DNA from 3 places in the Undibacterium sp. Di26W genome. Region 2 is predicted to be linked to each of the others. Evidence: predicted binding sites of a transcription regulator. Region 2 holds the regulator's gene; each other region holds the start of a gene.
The links. Region 2 encodes sigma-54, which starts transcription at its own class of promoters, with help from an activator protein. Its sites were predicted from a motif close to TGGCANGNAANCTGCTTT; they were not measured.
Positions count from the first base shown of each region.

Region 1: a site for sigma-54 is predicted at 2,406-2,423, ahead of nirB (nitrite reductase large subunit NirB). Genes of this name have one in related genera too.
Region 3: a site for sigma-54 is predicted at 1,216-1,233, ahead of adh (aldehyde dehydrogenase). Genes of this name have one in related genera too.

Region 1 is NZ_JBMPOR010000006.1:160,768-165,128, forward strand. It holds gene ACO0LM_RS09865 (protein kinase domain-containing protein) at 1-846, opposite strand, end outside; gene ACO0LM_RS09870 (nitrate/nitrite transporter) at 870-2,084, opposite strand; gene nirB (nitrite reductase large subunit NirB) at 2,454-4,361, shown strand, end outside.
Region 2 is NZ_JBMPOR010000017.1:51,463-55,823, forward strand. It holds gene ACO0LM_RS18830 (enoyl-CoA hydratase/isomerase family protein) at 1-992, opposite strand, end outside; gene ACO0LM_RS18835 (hypothetical protein) at 1,095-1,286, shown strand; gene hpf (ribosome hibernation-promoting factor, HPF/YfiA family) at 1,727-2,074, opposite strand; gene ACO0LM_RS18845 (RNA polymerase factor sigma-54) at 2,184-3,671, opposite strand; gene lptB (LPS export ABC transporter ATP-binding protein) at 3,683-4,361, opposite strand, start outside.
Region 3 is NZ_JBMPOR010000004.1:328,146-332,506, reverse strand. It holds gene ACO0LM_RS07695 (Tex family protein) at 1-970, shown strand, start outside; gene adh (aldehyde dehydrogenase) at 1,293-2,813, shown strand; gene ACO0LM_RS07685 (DUF779 domain-containing protein) at 3,057-3,446, shown strand; gene ACO0LM_RS07680 (sigma-54-dependent Fis family transcriptional regulator) at 3,447-4,361, opposite strand, start outside.

The DNA of each region.
Region 1 (4,361 bases), on a different contig from region 2:
CAGGGTGGTCTGCGAGGTATGCATGATTTCATCAATCACATACCCATCCAGCATCTGGCCGGGCTTCATGCGGGGCGGTACCGGCAAGACATGCAATTCGGTAATGGCATCCCGCAAGTCACCTTCCGGCAGTTCTTGCACACGCACCACCAGGGCGCTGCAATTATCTTGTGAGCCGGCCTTCATCGCGGCTTCGCATAATGCGGTGCAGGCTAGTTCCGGGCTCAGGCTTTGGGCGCTGACCTGGCGCAGGAAATCGCTCAGGTCATATTCACTGATGGCTGCCCAGACGCCGTCACTGGCCAGCAGGAATACGTCGCCGGCACGCAATTCACCCATGCCATGGTCGATCACCAGATGTGAATCCAGGCCGATTGCGCGCGTCAGTACATGCTGCATTTCTGGCCTGTCCCAGACATGGTCCTGCGTCAGTTTCTGCAAGTGGTCATTACGCAGCAGATAGCAGCGGGTATCGCCGACATGGGCGCTGTAATACATGCGTCCGCGCAAGACCAGGGTGGTCAGGGTGGTGGCCATGCCTGCCAGCTCGCGCCTGACCGAGCCTTGCTGCTGCACCCAGCTATTCATGGCGACCACGACTTTTTCCAGTGCCGTGGTCACTTCCCAGGTGTCCGGGGTGGCGTAGTAATCGGTCAGCAAACCGCGTACCACATATTCAGCCGCTTCACGCCCGCCTTCACTGCCGGATACGCCATCGGCGACGGCCAGTATCATGCCCTTGCTTGACAGTTCCGGCTCACCCGGCGTCACCATGCCGACAAAATCTTCATTACGACTGCGTATACCTGCGACAGACTGATAGCCGGTGGTGACGATAAGAGGCATGGTGTGGGATGACCTTCAGGTGATCAGATTTTTGCAGTGGTCATGGCGGCAGAACCCCATGTGGTGCGCCAGCGTTTCTTGACCAATGATAAACCGAGCAGGGCGACGATGGCCAGGCCGGCAAAAATCGACAGGCCCAGTTGATAACTGCCGGTGATCTGGCGTGAGTAACCCATGCTGGCCGCCAGGTAAAAACCACCTATGCCGCCGGCCATGCCAACCAGGCCGGTCATGACGCCCATCTCTTTACGGAAGCGTTGTGGTACCAGCTGGAACACTGCACCATTGCCGGTACCCAGTGCCAGCATGGCGATCACAAAGACAATCACAGCCGCCACGGATGACTGCAAGCCAGTCGCAGCAATAAACAGGAAGGCTGCAGCAATGGTGTACATCACCGACAGCGTCTTGATACCGCCGATGCGGTCAGCAATGCGGCCACCAAACGGGCGCACCAGTGAACCGGCAAAAACGCAGGCAGCCGTGAAATAACCGGCCTGTACCGGTGACAAACCATATTGGGTATTGAAATAAATGGTCAGTGACGATGCCAGGCCAGAAAAACCACCAAAGGTCACGCTATAAAAGAACATGAACCACCAGGCATCCTTGTCTTTCAGCACCGCCAGGTATTCACCCAGTGATTTGCTGGCTGTGTCACCCGGCGCGTCCTTGGCAAACACCAGGTAGACAATCAGTGCCACCAATAACGGGATCAGGGCTAGTCCAAACACATTCGACCAGCCGTAAGCGATGGCCAGTGCCGGCGCAAACAGTGCAGCAAAAGCAGTACCGGAATTGCCCGCGCCGGCAATGCCCAGCGCCGTACCCTGATGTTCTGGCGGATACCAGCGTGACGCCAGCGGCAGCGCAACGGCAAAGGCAGAACCGGCCACGCCCAGGATCACACCCAGGAACAGCAACTGTTCATAACTGTGTATATTGCCCAGCCAGGCCCAGCACAGACCAACCAGCACCACGACCTGACCTATCAGGCCAGCTTTTTTAGGTTTCAGATGATCAACCAGAATACCCATCACGATACGTAACAGTGCACCAGCCAGCAAAGGCGTGGCAACGATCAGGCCTTTTTGTGCCGCTGTCAACCCCAGGTCTTTGGATATCTGTATCGCCAAGGGGCCTAACAGAACCCAGACCATGAAACTCAGGTCAAAGTAAAAGAAAGACGCTAACAGGGTTGGCGGATGGCCAGCTTTCCAGAATGATGTTTTTTGCATGATCGCTCCAATGATGAACGATCATGCCACTTGCAAGTGCCGTGCCATCAAATTGTGCAGGATATGCAGCGACCAATGATTAAATCCGGCACAAAATGCGCGAAAAACGTGCGTTGCGTAAATTAAATGGTGCAGTGCACTAGTTTGGCCTGCTCATTTTGTGTAAAACCAGGGTTTTTTATGCTGCGCTTCAGTAAGTGGCATTACTTATCACGGGATTGAGTAATTGTTGGTTTTCCCTGTGCAAAGCTATTTTATATATGGTTATATTGGTGCGCACTGAATAAAGCGGGAAAAGTTGTTTTCCCGGAAATTTCGAACTGGCATTGCTCTTGCTTATAGATCGCGGAGACATGTAAAGGAGCAGCCATGAAGAAATTAAAGCTAGTGATGGTCGGGAATGGTATGGCAGGTGTGCGTACCCTTGAAGAGTTGATCAAGATTGCCCCGGATTTGTACGACATTACCGTTTTTGGTGCAGAACCCTATGCCAATTACAACCGCATCCTGTTATCACCGGTGCTGGCGGGTGAGCAAACTATCAAGGACATCATGCTCAATGATGTCGATTGGTATGAAGAAAATAATATCACCCTGCACCTCGGTAAAAAAATCACCAAAATCGATCGTCACAAACGCATCGTGATTGCCGAAGATGGCACCCAGACCGAATACGACCGCCTGCTGCTGGCGACTGGTTCCACTCCTTTCATGCTGCCGGTACCTGGCAAAGACCTCAAGGGCGTGATCGCCTACCGCGATATTCATGACACCAATGCCATGATAGACGCAGCCGAAAAACATACGCACGCCGTCGTCATTGGTGGCGGCCTGCTGGGGCTGGAAGCTGCCAATGGTCTTAAAATGCGCGGCATGAGTGTCTCTGTCGTGCATCTGCCTGGCTGGTTGATGGAACGTCAGTTGGACCCTGTTGCCGGCAAGATGCTGCAAAAATCCCTGGAAGACCGTGGCCTGAATTTCCTGCTTGAAAAAAATACCGAAGCCATTACCGGTGACGAGAATGGCCATGTGAAATCCATACGTTTTACCGATGGCCTGGAAATCCCGGCGCAACTGATCGTCATGGCTGTCGGCATACGCCCGAACACAGCCCTGGCAGAATCTGCCGGCCTGTACTGCAACCGCGGCATCATCGTCAATGACACCATGCAGACCTATGACCCGCGTATTTATTCTGTCGGTGAATGCGTCAATCATCGCGGCACAGTGTACGGTCTGGTTGCACCTTTGTTTGAAATGGCCAAGGTCTGCGCCAATCACCTGGCGAATTTTGGTATTGGTCGTTATCAGGGCTCAGTCACATCCACCAAACTGAAAGTGACAGGCATCGACCTGTTTTCTGCCGGTGAATTCATGGGTGGTAAAGATACCGAAGAAATCATCTTGTCTGACCCCATAGGTGGCGTCTACAAGAAGCTGGTGGTGAAAGACGACAAGCTCATCGGTGCCTGCCTGTATGGCGACACCGTGGATGGCAGCTGGTATTTCAAATTGCTGCGCGAAGGCAAGAACATTTCCGAAATCCGCGATTCCCTGATGTTTGGTGAATCGAATACCGGTGACGTCGGCCATGAAGGCCATACCAAGGCTGCGGCCATGCCGGATGAGGCCGAGGTCTGTGGCTGTAACGGTGTCTGCAAGGGCACCATCGTCAAGGCCATCAAGGAAAAAGGTTTGTTCACGCTGGATGATGTGCGCAAGCATACCAAGGCATCGGCATCCTGCGGTTCCTGTACCGGCCTGGTCGAGCAGATCATCATGTTTACTGCCGGTGGTGATTATTCGACTGCGTCGAAAGTCAAACCCATGTGCTCTTGTACTGATCATAGCCATCAGCAAGTGCGTGATGCCATCAAGGCCAACAAGCTGTTGACCGTCGCTGGCGTACAGGAATTCATGGATTGGCGCACACCTAACGGTTGCTCCAGTTGCCGTCCTGCCCTCAATTATTATTTGATTTCTACATGGCCGCGTGAAGCCAAGGATGATCCGCAATCGCGTTTCATCAATGAACGTTCACACGCGAATATCCAGAAGGATGGTACTTACTCCGTCATCCCGCGCATGTGGGGCGGTGAAACCAATGCCAGCGAATTGCGCAGGATTGCCGATGTCGTTGATAAGTTCAAGATACCGACCGTCAAGGTCACCGGCGGTCAGCGTATCGACTTGCTGGGCGTAAAGAAAGAAGACTTGCGCGCCGTGTGGCAAGATCTGGGCATGCCATCCGGCCTGGCGTATGCCAAGGGCCTGCGC
Region 2 (4,361 bases):
CAGCGTGGCGTATTGTCTTTGTCAACGACTAGCGCACGCACACCTTCCAGCACTTCGCCGTGTTTGAAGCAATGGCGCACCATGTTTCTTTCCATGCGCAGGCAATCGGATACGGTCATGCTGGCGCTGCGTCGTAGTTGTTCCAGCGTGACGGACATCAGTAAGGGGGAACGTTTTTGCATGATGGCAAATGCTTGCTGTGCAAAATCAGATGCATCTTGCTGCAAGTTGTTGCTGATCTTGATTGCGCTGTTTCCGCTGAACAGGGCATCAATACTTGATCTGTTTGCTGCCAGCTTGCCGGTGCCAGGGAGTGCCTGATCTGCAAAAGGAGCAGCAAATTCGCGGATTGCCGCTCGCACATCCGTGGCGGTATTTTGCCCCAGAAGATGCATCAAGGCGGGCAGTTCTGATGTCGGTATAAATACATCGGCCAGCCCTGCATACAATGCATCTGCTGCGTTGATCATTTCACCGGTCAAGCCCAAGTAGGTACCGATTTGCCCCGGTGCACGCGACAGGAAATAACCTCCCCCCACGTCCGGGAACAGGCCGATATTCACTTCCGGCATCGCCATCTTGGTACGTTCCGTGACAATGCGCAGACGGCAGTCATTGCCTGCCTGGGCAATGCCCATACCACCACCCATGACTACTCCATTCATCAGCGCGATATAGGGCTTGGGGTAAAAATGGATTAAATGATTTAATGCATATTCTTCAGTAAAAAAGTCTTCCAACAGGGCAGAGTCTCCCATTGGTGTCGCGGTACCCACGTCATAAAAGAAACGTATATCGCCCCCTGCACAAAAAGCCTTTTCGCTACTGCCGTGAATGAACACAGCACGTACATTTACATCGTCTTGCCAACCCAGCAAAGTCGTGGTGAGCGCACGCACCATCTCCAGCGACAATGAGTTCAGCGCCTTGGGCCGGTCCAGGGTGATATAGCCTATGTTGTTCTTGACAGAAGTGAGGACAAATTCGCTCATGGTGATTGGCTATGCAGTAGAGAATGAAGCTGCTATTTTAGCTTTGTCAGCGATGCACGTCACGGGATGTATAAGTATATGAGGAAACAGTGCAAGTAAAGGATGCTCCTTGCAGTTGCAGTTGCAGTTGCAGTTGCAGTTGCAGTTGCAGTTGCAGTTGCAGTTGCAGTTGCAGTTGCAGTTGCAGTTGCAGTTGCAGTTGCAGTTGCAGTTGGGTTTGACTTTGGGGTTGTTTTTGAATTTAACAATTCCGATGTGTCGACGCCGTTTGTGCGGTACAGAAAATGGAAATAGAAGAGCCGATGTCTGAGCGTAGCGAGTTTCGGATCTTCCCATTTTTTGTACCGCACAAACGGGAACCCCGCAGGGGCGACGACGCCTCGGTCGCCTTCTTTTGCTTCCTTTTCTTGGCGAAGCAAGAAAAGGGAGTAGCTGCCGGGCTACCCCCGGCTGGCAATCTTAAATACTGTGGGTAAGTACATAAAAGCTACACACGTAAAGCATGCAGACCTGACATTAAATCAGACCACGGTATGCCAAATGTTGCTAGATTGCCTGCCCGCTATATTCCTGCCTACGTAGGAATGGCAGTAATACCTGTACAGCCTGTCAGAGGGCAATCAATTTAGCGATTGAATATATGATTTATTTCAGAACCATTCATCCAACAAAAAAGGACGCTTTTCGCGTCCTTGTTTTGGATACCCGCAACCCGAAGGCAGGGGTGGTGAGTCTTATGAAGCCGATGCCGGATCAGGAATATGCTTGATGGCGTCGTGCTGATGGTTTTGTATTTTGTCTTTGTGCTTGATGACCTGGCGATCCAGTTTGTCTACCAGTGTATCGATCGCTGCATACAGATCATGCGCCAGACTTTCTACATGAATATCTTTGCCACTGATATGCAGATTAATGTCGGCTTTGTGTCGTTTTTCCTTTTCCCGGAGCTTGTCCACCGTCAGGATGACGGCGATATCAATGACCTGGTCGAAATGTCGCCTGATACGTTCTAGTTTGGTATGTACATATTCACGAATTGCAGGAGTTACTTCGACGTGATGTCCACTGATGGTGAGATTCATACTGTGCTCCTATAGTGATGTTGCTTGCTGTAACGATAAGCTCATTGCTGTCTTATTGCCTTGAGCTAAATCATATATAGCAATTCAAACCGTGATTACAAGGACTTGCTTACAAAGATTTACGCAAACTCACTGGGGGGATTTTTAGGGCTTCACGGTATTTGGCAACTGTCCGTCGGGCAATTACCATGCCCTGTTCACCCAGCATGTCTGCAATTTTGCTATCAGAGAGTGGGCTTTTCTGGTCTTCTGCTCCTATCAACTGCTTGATGAGTGCGCGTATCGCGGTGGAAGATGCTTCTCCCCCTGTTTCCGTCGCGACATGGCTGCCGAAAAAGTATTTCAACTCAAACATGCCGTGAGGGGTCAGCATGTATTTTTGAGTTGTTACACGTGAGATAGTGCTCTCGTGTAATCCTAGTGTATCAGCAATTTCGCGCAAAACAAGGGGGCGCATGGCGACAGCACCGTGTGTGAAAAAATTACGTTGCCTTTCAACTATCGCTTGTGCAACGCGCAAAATGGTGTCGAAACGTTGCCGCATGTTCTTGATGAGCCAGCGCGCCTCTTGTAGCTGTGAGCCGAGTCCGCCTTCCCCCCGGTTTTGCTTCATGATGTTGGCATACATGCTACTAACCCGCAATTTGGGCATGACATCCTGATTCAGCGTGACTTGCCAGCCATTGCCTGATTTTTTGACGATGACGTCTGGCACCACATAATCCGATTCATCGACTGCAAAGTCGATACCCGGACGGGGCTTGCACAGTCTGATGACAGTTTGTGCGTCGCGCAAATCTTCATCGTCGCAGTCGAGAATTTTCTTGAGTTTGGTGAAATCTCTTTGTGCAAATAAAGTCAGTTGCGTTTCGACAATCTGCAAGGCCAGCCTGCGTGTCACGAAAGCAATTTTAGGCAGGCGTTTGATTTGCAGGGCCAGGCATTCAGAAGGTGTGCGAGCGCCCACACCGGCTGGGTCGAAGCTCTGCAGCATGTTCAGGGCAAATGCCAGCTCTTCTGGCTCCACGCACAATTCCAGTGGCAGGCTGGCATGGATTTCATCCAGGGTTTCTGTCAGGTAGCCATTGTTGTCAATGGCATCAATCATCAACTCGACCAGGGCGCGGTCACGCAGCTCGCGCAGGTTAAGGCGCATTTGTTCCTGCAGATGTTCACGCAGGGTGATGTGGGCAGCACCCAGTTGCGGGCGACCATCTTCATCATCGCTGCTTTTGCTGCCATGATGCACGTCATCAAAACTCCAGTCCTCTTCACTGGCGCTGAGGGCTTCGTTACTGACGGCGCTATCGGCATCACCCTGAACTTCCGTAGTACTGTTGCTTTCTTCGCGGGATGCAGGGGCTTCCATACCTGCATCGGCGGCGGTGCTGCTGGTATTGATGGCACCATCGGCCAACAGGCGCACGGCATGGTCCAGCGGATCATCCACACGCTCCAGCATGGGATTTTCGATGAGCAGGGTTTCCAGCTCCTGGTGCAATTCCAATGTGGACAATTGCAGCAAGCGTATAGATTGCTGCAATTGAGGCGTCAATGCCAGATGCTGGGACGTGCGTAGTTGCAGGCTTTGTTTCATGATGATTCCCGTCACATCCGGAAATGTTCTCCCAGATAGACGCGACGCACGGATTCATTTTGTATGATGTCGTCTGGCTTGCCGCTGGCCAGTACAGCGCCTTGATTGATGATGTAGGCGTGATCGCAGATGCCCAGGGTTTCACGCACGTTGTGGTCGGTAATCAGCACGCCGATACCGCGCTCCTTGAGGAAGCGCACAATACGCTGGATTTCAATCACGGCTATCGGGTCAACACCGGCAAAGGGTTCATCCAGCAAGACGAAGCGCGGATTAGTGGCGAGGGCGCGGGCAATTTCTACCCGCCGGCGTTCGCCGCCTGATAGTGACAGCGCCTGATTTTCCCTGATCTTTTCAATCTGCAAATCGGCCAGCAAGGCATTGAGTCTTTTGACAATGGATTTTTCTGAAAGAAATTTTCCATTGGCATCTTTTTGCAATTCCAGCACGGCGCGGATATTGTCTTCTACCGTCAGCTTGCGAAATACGGACGCTTCCTGCGGCAGGTAGGACAAACCCAGCACGGCTCTCTGGTGTATCGGCAGTTGTGAGATATTGACGGCGTCGATCGTGATATCGCCGGCGTCAGATGGCACCAGGCCAACGATCATGTAGAAGGAGGTGGTTTTGCCGGCACCATTCGGGCCCAGCAAACCAACCACTTCACCGCTTTTCACTTCCAGCGAGACG
Region 3 (4,361 bases), on a different contig from region 2:
TCGCCTGCAAGACCCTTTGGCTGAACTGGTGAAGATTGATCCCAAATCCATCGGCGTGGGTCAATACCAGCATGATGTCAGCCAGTCCCAACTGGCGCGCTCGCTCGACGCAGTTGTCGAAGACTGCGTAAATGCGGTTGGTGTGGATGTGAATACTGCTTCTGCACCTTTGCTGGCGCGTGTCTCCGGCCTGTCGTCCAGCGTGGCGCAAAGTATCGTCAATTTCCGCGATGCCAAGGGCATGTTCAGCTCACGTTCTGACTTGCGTGCAGTACCACGTCTGGGCGACAAGACTTTTGAACAGGCCGCTGGTTTCTTGCGCATCATGAACGGCAGCAACCCGCTGGATGCATCCGCAGTCCATCCTGAATCTTATCCGCTGGTAGAAAAAATCCTGGCTGATATCAAGAAGGACGTGAAGGGTGTTATTGGCGACGCTGGGTTACTTAAATCCCTGAACCCGGCCAAATATGCCGACGAAAAATTCGGCGTGCCTACCATTACCGACATCATCCGCGAACTGGAAAAACCGGGTCGGGATCCACGTCCTGAATTCACTACCGCCACCTTTAAAGATGGCGTGGAAGAAATCAAGGACTTGCGTCCAGACATGATACTGGAAGGGGTGGTCACCAACGTGGCCGCCTTTGGCGCTTTTGTTGATATCGGTGTACACCAGGATGGTCTGGTGCATATCTCGGCGCTGTCGAACACCTTCGTCAAAGACCCGCATACCGTGGTCAAGGCTGGCCAGGTGGTTAAGGTGAAGGTACTGGAAGTGGATGTCAAACGCCAGCGTATCGCGCTGACCATGCGTCTGACAGATGCGGCACCGGTAGCAGGCAGCAAACCTGAACAGCGCGGCGACCGTAACGATGCCAAGCGCTTGAATCAACACCGTTCACAAGCCCAGGCACCAGCACCTGCTGGCAATGCGATGGCGGCGGCGTTTGCGAAATTGCGTGGGTAATAATATTGCAGCCTGCATATTCCTTCCCCCTGAAGGGAAGGAATATGTGATTTATCCAACTGTCCCAAATTGTGACAGTCTGACCGGTGTTGCGAAATAATGTGACAAGCTCGCGCTTGCTGCAACACAAGTAGTCAGTTACTCCTATCTGAATATTTTGCCGTATTTGCTCCTTCCCCCTTCAAGGGGAGGGAATTCATCCGCCGCTTACGCTCAACTATTTCGCCAGTTCAACATCTCCAGCATGGCACGCCGTTTGCGTTGTTATCGATGTGTCGCATTACTTATGCGCACCCTCTAACAAACAACGGAGATCACCATCATGAACATGGCAGACATCAGCAAACTGGGTATCAGCAATCCTTTCGCCAAACGCTACGACAATTTTATCGGTGGCAAATTTGTAGCCCCGGTCAAGGGTGAATATTTTGAGAATATCAGCCCCGTCATCGGCCAGGCTTTTTGCGAAGTTGCGCGTTCAACGGCAGAAGATGTGGAACTGGCACTGGATGCCGCCCATGCAGCCAAGAAAGCCTGGGGCAAGACCTCGCTGGCGGAACGTTCCAACATACTCAATAAAATCGCCGACCGTATGGAAGCCAATCTGAGCCTGCTGGCAACGGCAGAGACCATAGACAATGGCAAACCCATACGCGAAACCATGGCGGCGGATATCCCGTTGGCCATCGATCACTTCCGCTATTTCGCTGGCTGCATACGTGCACAAGAAGGTTCAGTTGCGCAAATTGATGACCAGACATATGCCTATCATTTCCATGAACCCCTGGGTGTGGTTGGGCAAATCATCCCCTGGAATTTCCCTATCCTGATGGCAGTCTGGAAGGTGGCACCGGCACTGGCTGCAGGCAATTGTATCGTCCTGAAACCGGCAGAACAAACCCCCGCTTCCATCATGGTCTTGATCGACCTGATCAAGGACTTATTGCCGCCCGGTGTCTTGAATATCGTCAACGGCTTTGGTCTGGAAGCCGGCAAGCCATTGGCGACCAGCAAACGTATCGCCAAAATCGCCTTCACAGGTGAAACCGGAACCGGTCGCCTGATCATGCAATATGCGTCGCAAAATATCATTCCCGTGACTTTGGAACTGGGCGGTAAATCGCCGAATATTTTCTTTGCCGATGTCATGGATCATGATGACGCCTTCTTCGATAAATGCCTGGAAGGCTTTGCCATGTTTGCGTTGAATCAGGGCGAAGTCTGTACCTGTCCTTCGCGCGTGTTGATACAGGAATCCATTTACGATCAATTCATGGCAAGAGCCGTCAAGCGTGTCGCCGCCATCAAGCAGGGCAACCCTCTCGACAGCACGACCATGATAGGTGCGCAGGCATCGCAGGAACAACTGGAAAAAATCCTGTCTTATCTGGACATAGGCAAACAGGAAGGTGCACAACTCTTGCTGGGTGGTGAAAGAAATATGCTGGATGGTGATCTGGCCAAGGGTTATTACGTCAAGCCAACTATCTTCCAGGGTCATAACAAGATGCGCATCTTCCAGGAAGAAATCTTTGGGCCCGTGGTGTCGGTCACCACCTTCAAGGATGAAGAAGAAGCACTCTCCATTGCCAACGATACCTTGTATGGTCTGGGTTCTGGCTTGTGGACACGCGACGGTTCACGCGCATTCCGTGTGGGTCGCGCCATAGAAGCTGGCCGTGTCTGGACCAATTGCTACCATCTGTATCCAGCCCATGCGGCCTTTGGCGGTTACAAACAATCCGGCATCGGTCGTGAAAACCACAAGATGATGCTGGATCACTATCAGCAGACCAAAAACCTGCTGGTGAGCTATAACCCGAATGCGATGGGATTCTTTTAGCAATCATTAAGTTCAAGACCTCTCAACACAGAGGCACAGAGGAAAGCAGGAAACCGTCAGGATTTTTAGCTCCTTCCCCTTCAAGGGGAAGGTTGGGATGGGGATGGGGTTCTTCAGAAAATGGAATAATGGCCCATCAACTGAAACCCATCCCCACCCTAACCCTCCCCTTGAAAGGGAGGGAATTTATATCTGGATTTTTGTTAAATGAAGTAACAAAAAAAACATAGGATACAGAAAAAAATGACCAACGCACCTGCCCGCGTCACCGCCACACCTGTTGCGCTGGAATTTATCGGTGCGCTGCAAAACAAATACGGTCCGCTATTATTCTTTCAGTCCGGTGGTTGCTGTGATGGCAGTTCACCCCTGTGTTACGCCAGGAATGAATATGGCATAGGCGATGCCGATGTGTATCTGGGCGATCTGGATGGCACGCCGTTTTACATGGGTAGCGATCAGTTTGAATACTGGCGGCACACCCAATTGATCATTGATGTGGTGGCTGGCATGGGCGGCATGTTTTCGCTCGACAATGGCACAGGCAAACGCTTCCTGACGCGATCACGTCTGTTCACAGATGAAGAAAATAATTTGCTGGGCGCTGCCGTGTTGCACGGTCCACAAGTGTAATCAATCGCTCTTCAAAGCCGCCAGTTTGCGATAAATTGTATTGCGCGACACGCCCAATGCCTTGGCGGCAGCAGAGACATTCCCCTGATGCCGTTGTAAAGCCTGTTGTATGGCATCCATTTCCAATACTTCCAGGCTGGATGCTGGCTGAGTGGTCGTTGCAGATGAGGCCGCTGGCGCGCTTATCGCCTCCATATCTTCCAGAAAATCTTCAGGAAGATGTTCCAGCCGGATTTCCATATCGGCATCCGTCATGACGATGGCCGTGCGCAACAAATTCGTCAATTGACGGAAGTTGCCCGGCCAGCCATGAGCGTGAAAGACTTGCATGACCGCGGGCGCAATTCTGTACTGCCGCCCCTCGCTCTCTGTCGCCAGCACTTTCTCTATGACGATGCCAAGATCAGAGCGCTCACGCAAGGGTGGCAGGCGCACGACCAGCCCATTCAGGCGGTAATACAGGTCATCGCGAAATTCGCCTTTGCCTATCATCTCGCGCAGATTGCGATTGGTGGCGCAAATCAGGGCGAGGTTGACGGGAATGGATTTGCTGCTGCCCAGCGGCGTCACCATGCGTTCCTGCAAGACACGCAGCAAGCGTGCTTGCAGGTTCAGGGGCATGTCGCCGATTTCATCCAGAAACAGCGTGCCACCATTCGCCTGCAAGATCTTGCCTACATTACCCTTCTTGCGCGCACCGGTAAAGGCACCATCTTCATAGCCGAATAATTCGGATTCAATCAGGGTTTCGGGTATCGAGGCGCAATTTACTGCCACAAAGGGACCGGATTTGCGCGGTGAATCATTGTGCACCGCCTGCGCCAGCAGTTCCTTGCCGGTGCCGGTTTCCCCCGTCACCAGGACGGAAATATCCCGACCTATGACACGCTTGAGTTTATCGATGGCGCGGGCGAC